DNA from 2 places in the Acetobacterium sp. MES1 genome. Region 1 is predicted to be linked to the other one. Evidence: riboswitches for the same ligand, from Rfam matches in the RefSeq annotation. Region 1 holds a riboswitch; the other holds the start of a gene.

Region 1 (6,727 bases):
GGCTCCTACGTTGTTGTCTAAATAGGTGGCTGTTCGGGTGATCGTGAAATTATCGGCGGTCAGCTGGCCTATGTCTTCGGTAATCACGGTGTCAAGCATCGTTGTTCCGTCATACTCTTTTGAGATCGGTGTTGTCGGGAGGCTCAGGGGTTTTGTCAGAATCTCGCCCTTGATTGTCGTGGTCGCCGGGGGATTGTACTTGCTGGCAGCAGCTCCGGATAGATTGTAGGTGATGGTGATATCCTTATTGCTGCCGACGTTTTTATTGTCATAGGTAGCCGTGGCGGTAACGGTTACGGTATCACCGATCGAAATTCCAGTGATGGCTGCAGTGTCGAGTAGCTGATTGGTTACATCGGTGGCGGTAGTACCATCGTAGGTTTTAGATGGGCTGACAGTTGGGACAGTGGTCACACTCAGACTGATTTTGCTCGGTGGGGTATAACCGCCACCGCCGTTATCACCACCGCTGCCCCCGGGTTGTGGCTGAGGTGTCGGTTCTGGGGTGGGGATTACAGGTGGCACCACCACCTCGGGGTCAACCGTATAATTATCGGGAGCCTTTTCAAAGCTGACATTGTCTGAGGAAATCTCGGCTTTGCTGATCCTACCGCTACCAGTGATATTAGTAGGTGCTGACAAGGCCAGGTTTGTTACGGCGGTGGTACTACCAAGTTCAATGGCGGTATTTTGACCGTCTTCGCCGACATCCAGGGTTTTAATGCTGGTCTGCCCCTGGGTTTTAATCACCGCATTGGGAGCATTGACTGTGACTGAATCGAACTCGCCTTCAAGAATCAGGGTTTCGCCAGCAGCGTTTTCGCTTAGGATAACTGGCACTCCGTCAAGGCCGGTGGTAACAATCCGGACGCCGCCATCCGGAGCCTGCTCAACCAGGATTTTCGAATAATTGCCACCGTTAATGTGAATACTATTTTTGCCACCGCCGCAAACCCGTAACTCACCGGAAACTGTGACATTGTTCAAGGTCACGTTTCCGTCGCCAACGGCTTCATCAATGATCAGATTACCATCAATTGTCAAGTTCTGAAGCGTCACATCACCGGTAGTGATAATTACATCCTGATTGATCGATTCGCTTCCGCTACTTGGTCCATAGCTACCGGCTTTACTGTAAATGGTTGATTGGGTCAGATCTTCAAGCTGGTTCATCGCCTTTTGGATAGTTGCAATGGCGGTGGCGATTTCAGCGGAACTGCTTTGCTCATCAATCTTGTTTTGAGAAACAACAGATTGCAGATTATTCCAGGAAGTTTTGCTAAAGTCGGATTCGTTTAAACTTTCAATTTGTTTTATCAGGGCAGTGTAGGCACTTAAATCGGTGCCAGTCGTGGCATCCTTGAAAATTTCCAGTTTTAATGCTTCAAGGCGAAGCGAGCTGCCAACGGTACCAAGCTGTTCACCATCGAGGAACCATTCTTCCGAAACGGATGGCAAGTCGCCAATATTCTGGACATGACCGCAGTAACGGACATGATAACCGGATACCTGTTTGCCGGTGGTGTCAAGCAGAACAATTTTGATCGCTTCAATGCGCAGTCCCTTGCCACGGGTGCCGGCATAGTCGCCGTTTTTAGCCCAAGTGCTGGGATCATTTTCATCATAGTGCCAGCCGATATTCTGGACATGGACGTTGTAACACAGTTCAATCTCCGAGGACACATCCGCATCAGGTTTTAATTCGAAGCCTTCAATTCGTTTACTCTGACCAACGGTGCCGATCATTTCAGGGCTTTCGACCCAGGTGTGATCGGCTGGATAGTCACCCAAATTTTCGATATGGCCACGGGATAAGACCGGGATGATATCAGTCTCGGCAAAGACTGTTTGAATTGGGATGAAGAGGGCAAATAAGAGTAGGGCAAATAGTGTTTTTTTCATAATTTTTCTCCTTTTTAGTATAGCGTTAAATGTAATAATTTTCATATCGCATAATCAATTTAGCTTCATTAAACCAGTTTATTCTACCAGAAATTAAAGCCCAAGCTAACAACGATTCACGAAGAAAATAGCCGTTTCGCAAAAGTGGGCAGCTATTCGGGTAAAGGATAGGCACAATAAAAATAGACACCGTTTGAAATAATATGGTTTCAGTGGTTGACAATTACCGGGGCAGCAGTGTATACTCACAACAACTTGATAAATAGATCAGGCTGAAGAATACAATTAAACGATGGTATGATGAATGATGGATACGGGAGAGACTGCAGAGTGTGCAGCACCGAAGGAATAAGCTGGTATTAGCCATAATATCAGTGATGATCTCAGGTAAAGAGGACCGCATCCGGACATCTCTCTGGAAAGCGAAAACGCACCGAAGGGGCAACTTTAAAACAGAAATCTCTCAGGTCAATAACAGAGCAGAAGGCATTAGCTTTCTGCTTTTTTTGTTTTTTGGTAAAATTAGAAAAAAATGGAGGATTGAAAAATGAGAATTGTTGAAGGGTTGAAGTATTCAAAGGATCATGAGTGGGTTAAGGTAGAAGGCAATCGGGCCACTATCGGGATTACCGATTACGCCCAACATTCCCTGGGAGATATTGTTTTTGTTGAATTGCCGGAAGTGGGTGATCATATTGATAAGGATCAAACCTTTGGGGTGGTCGAATCGGTTAAGGCGGCTTCCGATATTTATTTGCCGGTGGCCGGAACGGTCGAGAAAATTAACGAAGCGCTGAATGATGAGCCAGAGCTGATTAATACCGATGCCTTTGAAAACTGGTTGATTTGTGTTGAAATGGATGATCCCACAGAAGTTGATGACTTGATGGACGCAACCGAGTACGAAGCGTTTTGTCAGGAATAGAAAGCGTGCGAGATCAGCAAATGGGAGATTTAAAACGCACTGTATTATATGACAATCATGTCAAAGCCGGAGCCACCTTGGTAGATTTTGGGGGCTGGGAGATGCCAATTCAGTATCCCCATGGCATTGTTGATGAGCATCTCCATACCCGGATTAAAGCGGGCATCTTTGATGTTTCACATATGGCCCGCTTCATCATCACCGGAAAAGAGGCCACCGCTTTTTTACAGTATGTCCTGACCAACAATGTTTTTGCGCTGGATCTGCTTCAGGCCCAGTATACGATGATTCCCAATAAAAACGGCGGTGCCATTGATGATGCCTACCTTTACCGCTTTTATGAAGATCGCTACCTGCTGGTAGTGAATGCGGCCAACGCCGACAAAGATTGGCAGCACCTGAATAACGAAATCAAAGCCTTTGATGCCCAAATAACCGATCAATCCGCTGAGCTGGCGATGATTTCACTGCAGGGCCCGGAAGCCAAGAATATTTTGAAAAAATTAACCGGGAGCGAATTTTTGACCGAACCCCTTAAGAATGCGTTGGGAATTCTTAATTATCACGGGGCTCCCCTCCTGGTGGCCCGAACCGGCTACACCGGGGAACCCCTGGGGTTTGAACTGTTTGCCAAAGCCGGGCAGGGCCCGGAAATCTGGGAAGAGCTGCTGGGATTGGGTGCCATGGCCGTCGGTCTGGGGGCCCGGGATACATTAAGACTGGAAGCCGGTCTGCCGCTATATGGACACGAACTGGGACTGGATAACGAGGGTCAGGAGATTCCGATTTTTTCCTGTCCACTGGCTAAATTTGCTGTCAGCTTTGCCGCGGATAAGGGCAATTATCTGGGGCGGGAACCACTTCGGGAACAGTATTGCGGCTTTAAGGCCATCATGGAACGGGATTTTAGCGATTTATCCAAACTGCCCAAAATTGTCAGACCCTTGGCCATTACCGGTAAGGGTGTGGCCCGGGCCGGATGCAAGGTTTTTAAAGATGGCAGGGAAGTCGGCGTGATTACCAGTGCCACCATGGTACCCTATTTAAAAGCCGAAGGCTATGGACTGGATAGTCAGATAACCGATGAAAAAGCGATGCGTGGGATTGGCCTGGCGCTCCTTGATGGTGATGTCGAAATCAATGACCTGGTGGAGGTTGAAATCCGCAATAAACGGGTGGCGGCAGTGATTGTGCCCTACCATTTAAAAAGTGATGCGCCCCCGTATGCCCGCCCGATTCTTTATGGTGTGGAGGTGACAAGACAGTTTGAAAGTGCCGCCGATTATCCCGGTAAAGCCCTCAATCTGCTGAAGAAGAGCTTTGACAACAGCCATCACCGGCAGTATGAAACCATTAACCTGATCCCATCGGAACAAGCCCATTCATCGGCAGTACGGTTGTTATCAGTGATGGATCCGTCGTTTCGTTATGCGGAGCACAAAAAAACCAAATCTTTTTATGATTATGACGTTTTTTATTATCAGGGAACGGCTTTTATCGACGAGATTGAATACCTGCTGATGGAGGAATTCAAGCAGTACTTTAACTGTGCCGAGGTTGAAACCCGGGTAATCAGCGGGCAAATGGCCAATATGGCAGTCTTTAGTGCTTTGATGGATTACAAGAATCGGGTCAACCGCAAGGTTGAGGCCAAGCGGTTGGGCTATATCCTGAACAATCATATCATCCGTGGTGGTCATTTAAGTGCCCAGCCAATGGGCGCCCTGCATGATTATATCGCTGTCGATCCCCGGACGGAAAAAACGGCAGTTGTCAATTTCCCGGTGGAGCCGGATAATCTCTTTAAGATCGATGTCGAAGAAACAAAAAAAGTCATTGCGACGTATCGACCGGAATTAATTATCTTTGGCAAGAGTATGGTTCTGCACAAGGAACCGGTACAGGAAATACGCCAATTTATCGATGATCAGCAACTCAATGCGGTGATTATGTATGACATGGCCCATGTCCTGGGACTGGTCGGTGATTATTTCCAGGATCCCTTTAAAGAAGGGGCTGAGCTGGTAACTGGTTCCACCCATAAAACATTTTTTGGTACCCAGCGTGGGGTCATCGCCGGAAATTATGACAAGGATGATTATAAGTATGGCCTTTGGGAAACCATCGAGACCCGGGCGTTTCCGGGCAGTGTCAGCAACCACCATCTCGGCACAATGTTGGGTCTGTTAATGGCGGCCTACGAAATGAATTATTTCAAAGATGATTATCAGCGCACTGTCATTGAGAATGCCAAATATTTTGCCAAAGCGCTGGCCGAAGCTGGACTTGATGTGGCCGGCGATCCACAGATTTCCTATACCGAGACCCACCAGGTGGTGGTGAAGGTTGGCTATGGCATTGGTCCAGAAGTGGCCAGACGTCTCGAAGAAAGCAATATCATCATTAATTATCAGGCAACACCGGAGGAAGAGGGCTTTACCGCTTCCGGGGCAATCCGCATTGGTGTTGCCGAGATGACCCGCTTTGGCTTTACCAGGGAAGCCTTTAAAGAGACGGCTGAATTGATGGCCGATGTGATTCTGCGTAAAAAAGCGGTGGCGGAAGACGTTAAAAAGCTCCGCAGCCAGTTTACTACAATGAAATACTGCTTTGACGATGAAGCGATAGCAGAACAACTTGAAAAACTGAAAGCCACACTATAAAGGAGGAACATCGATGGCATCTTATTTATCAACAACCGGGGAAGAACAACAGGCGATGCTTGAAAAACTGGGTCTGACATCCCGGGATGCACTTTTTGCGGACATCCCCGTGGCAGTCCGGCTGGACCGGGAACTGGCGTTGCCGGAAGCCCTGTCAGAAATGGAACTGATCACATTGATGCGGGAGCTGGCACAAAAAAATACCGACCTGGACAGCTGCACTTGTTTTTTGGGAGCCGGGGCGTATGATCATTTTATTCCCAGTGTTGTTGGCAGTCTGACCTCCCGACAGGAATTCTACACGGCTTACACACCCTATCAGCCGGAAATCAGTCAGGGCACCCTGCAGGCAATCTTTGAGTTTCAATCGATGATCTGTGAGTTGACCGGAATGGAGATTGCCAATGCGTCAATGTATGATGGCGCAACGGCACTGGCCGAAGCGGTGGCAATGGCTGTCAGTCAGACGGGTCGGAACGAAGTGCTGATTGCCAGCACCGTTTCTCCTGAGCATCGCCAGGTGGTGCAAACCTACGCCCACTTTAAAAACGTGCGGGTAAGAGAAATTGGTTTTCAAAATGGTACCATCGATTTAAACGAGCTTGAAGCCTTATGCGGCGCGCAGACTGCTGCGGTGATTGTGCAAAGTCCGAACTTTTTTGGCGTTATTGAAGAGTTGAGCCGGGTAGCGGACCTTGCCCATCAACAAAAAGCGTTGTTTATTGCCTCTGTCGATCCATTGTCATTGGCAATCCTTCGATCTCCCGGCGAATTGGGGGCCGATATCGTGGTTGGAGATGGTCAGTGCCTGGGGAATCCAATCAGTTTCGGCGGGCCGGGACTGGGTTTTATGGCAACAACCAAGGCTCTGATGCGAAAATTGCCCGGTCGGGTGGTTGGACAAACCACTGACCATGACGGCAAACGAGCCTTTGTTTTAACCCTTCAGACCAGAGAACAGCATATCCGGCGGGATAAGGCGACGTCAAATATCTGCTCGAATCAGGCCCTGAATGCCCTGGCAGCAACGATTTATCTGACGTTGCTGGGCAAGGCGGGGCTAAAAGAGGTGGCTACCCTATGCCTTCGTAAAGCCCATTATCTCCATGACAGGCTGATTGCCACCGGAAAATTTACCCCGGCTTTTACAGCCCCATTCTTTAAAGAGTTTGCAGTTATCGGCACAACTGCACCGGAAGACTTAAACAAAGATCTGCTGGGGGATGGAATCATCGGC
Region 2 (6,727 bases), on a different contig from region 1:
AAGTGCTGCCGCTGGAGAACTATAGCGCAGCAGAAGGCTATCACCAGGAGTATCTAATAAAGAATCCCGGCGGGTATTGTCATATTGGCAATCGTGAGTTTAAAAAGGCTGCAGTCGCTCGGGATCCATCCATAAAATAAAAAATGAAAAGAGACTAGTATGAGTATTATTGGGAATATTATCTGGATTATTTTTGGGGGCCTGATTATGGCAATTGGTTGGTTTTTAGCCGGAATTCTTTGCTGCATCACGATTATTGGGATTCCTCTGGGGTTGCAAGCCTTTAAAATGGCGCAGTTGGTATTCTGGCCATTTGGAAAAACGGTCGATTATTCACAGATGGGAACGGGTTCGGTGATCCTGAATATTTTATGGATATTGATTTTTGGTTGGGGGCTGGCAGCGGCATCGGCGATTCTGGGGATTATCTATTGCATTACCCTGATTGGGATCCCGTTTGGACTACAGTGGTTTAAGTTTGCCAAACTGGCATTGTTTCCCTTTGGCGCACAAATTACCGATATTTAAGGTAGGGATTGCGCTATTTGGCTTGACAAGAAAATCAAATCGAGACTATAATAAACGGTGGGTGTGTTTTAACCCACTGTTTTTAATAGGACTTATGTCATTGTGAAGATCGGCAACGACAATGTGTATTAGACAAAATGATTGATGGGATTACTGTCAGATAGTGGCGGACAGTTTGAAACGTTGTCAAATAGCTAAACAAAGCGGGAATGCCTGATTGGTGTTAAGTTCATTAAAACAATAAATTTATTGAGTGTAGGAGGGTAAGGAACATCGAAACAGAAAAGACGTCTCTGAAACCCATCATTGAAATAAAGGATCTGGGGAAAACCTTTCGTCCCAAAAGTGGCGAAGTAAAGGCTTTGGATGGTATCAATCTAAGCATTAACCAGGGCGATATTTATGGGATTATTGGTATGAGTGGGGCTGGCAAAAGCACCCTGGTTCGTTGTATCAATCTTCTTGAAAAGCCCACCAGTGGTAGCGTTTTCATTGATGGACAGGATATTTCGAAAATAACTGAAAAAGAACTAAGAACGGTGCGTTATTCAGTGGGCATGATTTTTCAGCAATTTAATTTGCTGATGCAACGCACTGCCGAGAAAAACATTCTTTTTCCCCTGGAAATTGCCGGAGTGGATAAAGAAACGGCAAAAAAAAGAGCGGCTGAATTGTTAGAACTGGTGGGCCTGCCCGATAAAGCCAAGGCCTATCCGGCGCAGTTGTCCGGAGGTCAAAAGCAACGGATTGCCATCGCCCGGGCGTTGGCCAATAATCCCAAAATTTTGCTGTGTGATGAGGCCACCTCGGCTCTGGATCCCTCGACCACCAATTCAATTCTTAAGCTGTTAAAAGAAATTAATCATAAATTGGGGATCACGATTGTGATCATCACCCATGAAATGAGTGTGGTGGAGCAGATCTGCAGCCATGTGGCGATCATCGATAAAAGTCAGATTGCCGAAGATGGCGAAGTTGAAGACATTTTCCGGAATCCGAAAACCGATATTGCAAAAAAAATGATTTTTTCCGAGGGCGATCAGGGTTCGGTAGTAATGGGTAAGAACACCTATCGGGTCGTATTTGACGAAAAATCATCCAGTGACTCGGTGATGGCAAAAATGGTTCTGGAAACAAAATGCCTGGTGAATATTCTCCATGCTGATATGAAAAATATCGATGGCTTCGCTTTTGGACAAATGGTTATTCAATTGCCTGAGGATGAGCTGAGTGCGGCCCGGGCCATTAATTATCTGCGTTCACATCAAATTACTGTTGAGGAGGTGAGCGCTCATGTGGGATAATTCAATGACTGGCCTCATTGCTCAGGGAACGTTGGAAACCCTCTATATGACCTTGGCCTCAACACTCTTGGCCTATCTAATCGGATTACCCATGGGTGTTTTGCTGGTCACCAGCGATTCCGAGGGGATTGTGCCGATGAAGGTAGTCAACCAGGTGCTTAATATTGTTGTTAATATTACTCGATCGATTCCGTTTTTGATTTTACTGATAGCGGTGATTCCCCTGACTCGGATGATCACCGGAACCACTATCGGATCTACGGCTACGATTGTCCCGCTGGTGATTGCCGCAGCTCCGTTTATTGCCCGGCTAGTGGAGTCGTCCATTAAAGAGGTGGATTATGGCATTATTGAGGCCTCTTTGTCAATGGGGGCCAGCCCGATACAAGTGGTGACCAAGGTGATGATCCCCGAAGCAAAACCTTCCTTGATTATTGGGGCGGCGATTGCTACGACCACTATTTTAGGCTATTCAGCCATGGCTGGGATTGTTGGTGGCGGCGGTCTGGGGGACATCGCCATTCGTTTTGGTTACTATCGCTATGAAACCGGGATGATGGTGATTACCGTGGTGCTGCTGGTTTTAATTGTTCAGCTGTTCCAGGAAGTGGGGATGAAAATTGCCCAGAAACAGGATCGCCGAAAATAACGCGTTTGATGATCAGCAGCTGATTATGGTTGACAGCGGAGGAACTTCGTGTTATATTACATATTAATCAACTAGGGATTATATGAAAAGAAATGAAAAGGAGAAGATCATGAAGAAATTAGGTTCAGTATTATTAATTAGTGTTCTTGGTTTAGCCCTATTTACCGGCTGTTCAGCAAAGGGAACAGATGAAAAAACCATCGTTGTTGGGGCCAGTCCAGCACCCCATGCAGAAATTCTGGCGATTGCCAGCGACGTGTTAAAAGAAGATGGGTATACTCTTGAAATCAAAGAATTTACCGATTATGTCCAACCCAATTTAACACTACAGAATAAAGAGTTGGATGCCAACTTTTTCCAACACCTCCCCTACCTGGAAGACTTTAATGTAAAAAACAACACCAAACTGGTGAGTGCAGGCGTGGTTCACTATGAGCCATTGGGTTTATACCCGGGTAAAATTAAGACTCTGGATGCAATTGCCAGCGGTGCGACCATTGCCATTCCCAATGATACCACTAACGAAGCCCGGGCGCTGCTGTTGCTGGAAACCATTGGTTTGATCAAGGTTGATCCCAATGCTGGCCTGGAAGCAACACCAAAAGATGTTATCGAAAACCCGAAAAACATTGTCTTTAAAGAACTGGAAGCAGCACAGCTGGCCCGATCACTGCCAGATGTTGATTTAGCCGTCATTAATGGCAATTACGCCATTGAAGCTGGATTAAACGCCGGTACCGATGCCATTGCCAAAGAAGAAAAAGATTCCCTGGCAGCTCAGACCTATGCAAATATTGTTGCCGTTCGAGCCGGCGATGAAAAAAGTGAAAAAACGTTGGCACTGATGAAAGCACTGCAAAGCGAAAAAGTCATCAGCTTTATCGAAAGCAATTATCAGGGTGCCGTGGTACCAATGTCTTAAGTCAAAATATCCGGGAAGCGTCTCAAATAGAGATGTTACCGACTGTACAAAAGCTAACCCAGTACCGACAATTGTTAGATCATGTTGTGACCTAGGGGTCAGACCCTACGCATCGGAGCGGACACGGCAAAGCCTGTCCGATTCCGCGGCGAACAACAGATTAACAATTGGTCGGTACGGTAGTTTATCGATAACCTGAAACGTCACAAATCGAGGCGTTTCTTTTTTTGTTTAAAAACCAGGATGGGATTGATTTTTAAAATAATCTTGCACTCGTTAAATGAATTGTGATATTATTTTAACGCTGTTGTAAAATCGCAGCACTCTGGAGAGTCTCAAAGATGAGCGCCGAAGGTGTACCCCTGGAAAGATCAGTCTGGCAACGACTGAACATTTCAGGCTATCTCTCAGGCAAAAGGACAGAGCAACCCATTGGTGTTGTTCTCCCTCTTCACAATTAAGAGAAGGAGGAACAAAATGTTTCAACAATTTAATGAATTTTTAGTATGGTTTGACGACCTCGTATGGGGTGTGCCATTGATTGTGCTGATTCTGGCGGTGGGGATTTTTTTGACCATCCGCTTGCACGGACTTCAGATCCGCTATTTACCCAAAGCGCTGAAGTACATGGTGAAGAATGAAGAAGGGGGCGAAGGCGAGGTAACCAGTTTTGGAGCCCTGTGTACAGCCCTCTCAGCAACCGTTGGAACCGGAAATATTGTAGGTGTTGCCACTGCGATTGTCGCCGGAGGACCGGGAGCCTTGTTTTGGATGTGGATTGCCGCCTTGTTTGGGATGGCGACCAAATTCGCCGAAGGAGTTCTGGCCATTAAATATCGGGTTATTGAACCGGATGGACATGTCCTGGGCGGACCTTTTTATTATATCGAAAATGGGATGGGCATAAAATGGCGCTGGTTGGCAAAAGTCTTTGCCTTTTTTGGTGCCGGGGTTGGTCTTTTGGGAATTGGAACCTTCACTCAGGTGAATGGGATTGCCAGTGCGGCCAATAATTTTTTTGATCCCAATAATCAATGGACAGTCAACCTTCTAGGCATGGAATATTCCTGGAGTGTGGTGATTACCGGAACCATTGTTACGATTTTTGTGGGACTGGTGGTAATTGGGGGGCTTAAGCGGATTGCCAATGTTTCTCAGATTATTGTCCCCTTTATGATTGTTATTTATGTATTGTGTTGTGCGATTATTTTAATTACTAATGCCGGATTGATACCGGCGGCCATTACTGAAATTGTCGCCAGTGCCTTTGGTTTCCGGGCAGTGGCCGGTGGGGCCTTAGGCGCCGTGCTGGTTGCTATGCAAAAAGGGATTGCTCGGGGGATCTTCTCGAATGAGGCGGGTCTTGGTAGCGCTCCGATTGCCGCTGCTGCAGCAAAAACCAATGAACCGGTGCGGCAGGGGCTGGTTTCGATGACCGGAACCTTTTTAGATACCATCGTGGTTTGTACCATGACGGGATTGGCGATTGTCTTAACTGGATCATGGAACATCGGGCTGGAAGGGGTGGCGGTGACAACCAATGCGTTTCAGGTAGGATTGCCTTTTGCTCCGGAAGTTAGCTCGTTTTTGCTGATGATCTGTCTGGTATTCTTTGCTTTTACCACCATTTTGGGCTGGAATTATTACGGCGAACGTTGTCTGGAATATCTGTCAAATGGAAAAATGAAGGCTGTGTTAACCTATCGCTATTTGTATATTCTGGCGGTCTTTATCGGACCGTTTATGACCGTTTCAGCGGTTTGGACGATTGCAGACATTTTTAATGGGTTGATGGCATTGCCCAATCTGATTGCCTTGATGGCATTAAGTGGGGTGGTTGTTGCCGAAACCCGGGTCTATGTTAAAAAGCTTAAGAACAAAGAAGTGGAATAGTATAACCTAAAAAATGCCCAATGAAAGCGCGCTTTCATTGGGCATTTTAAAATGGGCTTATTAGCGGGTTCTGCCGCCATGATGCATGCCAGTGCCGTCTTGAGGTTGGGTGCCGTCACAGGTGCCATCACCATTGCCGTATTGGTGGGCCGTGCCGTCCTGGGTGCAATTTTCGTTGTCGCAGATGCCGTCGCCATTGGTATCATGGCTGGCTTGACGTTCAATCCGTTGCTGTTCGGTCAAACCATTGCAGGCACCAGTACCAGCGCCGTGGTTTGGAGCTGCCAGAGCGCTACCAGCGGTAGCCAGCATTAAGGCCAGGGATCCGACTAAAATAAGTTTTGTTTTCATTGAAATTCCTCCGTTTTTTTAGTGTGTTCTGTTGTTGTTTGTATTATATGACGGTTATATGTCAATACTGTGTCAAAAATAAAATTCATGTGATAAAATAAAAATAATTAAATGGTTCATACTGACACAGTATTGTCATAGTAATTGGGTAAACTTTTATAAATAAATAGAAAAGGGAGGGCATGTGAATGAAGGGGATTCGCATTCTGGTGGCAGAAGATGAAGATAAGCTACGGGAAATCGTTTTGAAATATTTAAATAAAGAAGGCTATCAAGGCTTCGGTGCAGCCGATGGAGAAGAAGCTCTGGATTTATGGGCTGAAAAAAAACCGGATTGCATCATTCTGGATGTGACCATGCCCAAGCTTGACGGTTTTGAGGTGCTGGCAGAAATCAGAGAAACCGATAATGTCCCGGTAATCATGCTGACGGCCCGTAGAGAAGAGGATGATAAAATCCAGGGCTTTGAAGTCGGTGCCGATGACTATGTGACGAAACCGTTTAGTCCCCGGGAGTTGATGGTGCGCATCAAAGCCTTATTAAAACGCAGTGGAGTCGTCACTACCGACAACCAGCTCGATGTCTGCGGAGTGCATTTAAATGCAGAAGAACGGCAACTGATCATTGATGATGAAATCATTAACCTGACTCAGAAAGAATTTGAGGTGCTGACCTTTTTTATCAATCATCATCAGCTGGTCTTATCCCGGGAACAGATTCTGGATCGGGTTTGGGGCTATGATTACGAAGGTGATATCCGGGTAGTTGATACCACCATTAAGCGGTTGCGTAAAAAAATGAATAAAAAAGGAGAATGTATTCAAACCGTCAGAGGGTTGGGATACAAGTTTAAGGAATGAGATCTTCGATATTTTTACGATTGATGCTCTATCTGGGGGCTTTTTTTCTGGTCTTGTGTTTGCTGACCTATTATGTGCTTGGTTCCTATTTTGAAGTCTATTATACCGAGAAAAGAACGGCGGTTTTAATTGACAAAACGAGTCAGGCTGCTGCAATGTACAACCAAGGGGGGTTAACCCCGGAACTGCAAGCGTATATTGATGTCGCCGAAGAAGAAGG

The links. Region 1 has a riboswitch for glycine ahead of gcvH (glycine cleavage system protein GcvH). Riboswitches for the same ligand answer to the same signal wherever they lie in the genome.
Region 2: linked by a shared signal. The riboswitch ahead of BI182_RS16625 (alanine/glycine:cation symporter family protein) and the one ahead of gcvH (glycine cleavage system protein GcvH) in region 1 are both predicted to bind glycine.

What each region holds. Positions count from the first base shown of each region.
Region 1 is NZ_MJUY01000010.1:46,586-53,312, forward strand. It holds gene BI182_RS03155 (YDG domain-containing protein) at 1-1,902, opposite strand, end outside; glycine riboswitch at 2,207-2,312, shown strand; glycine riboswitch at 2,316-2,382, shown strand; gene gcvH (glycine cleavage system protein GcvH) at 2,450-2,827, shown strand; gene gcvT (glycine cleavage system aminomethyltransferase GcvT) at 2,848-5,490, shown strand; gene gcvPA (aminomethyl-transferring glycine dehydrogenase subunit GcvPA) at 5,504-6,727, shown strand, end outside.
Region 2 is NZ_MJUY01000060.1:105,071-111,797, forward strand. It holds gene msrA (peptide-methionine (S)-S-oxide reductase MsrA) at 1-140, shown strand, start outside; gene BI182_RS16605 (YccF domain-containing protein) at 160-528, shown strand; gene BI182_RS16610 (methionine ABC transporter ATP-binding protein) at 891-1,832, shown strand; gene BI182_RS16615 (methionine ABC transporter permease) at 1,822-2,481, shown strand; gene BI182_RS16620 (MetQ/NlpA family ABC transporter substrate-binding protein) at 2,591-3,403, shown strand; glycine riboswitch at 3,719-3,836, shown strand; gene BI182_RS16625 (alanine/glycine:cation symporter family protein) at 3,881-5,296, shown strand; gene BI182_RS16630 (hypothetical protein) at 5,357-5,647, opposite strand; gene BI182_RS16635 (response regulator transcription factor) at 5,836-6,507, shown strand; gene BI182_RS16640 (sensor histidine kinase) at 6,504-6,727, shown strand, end outside.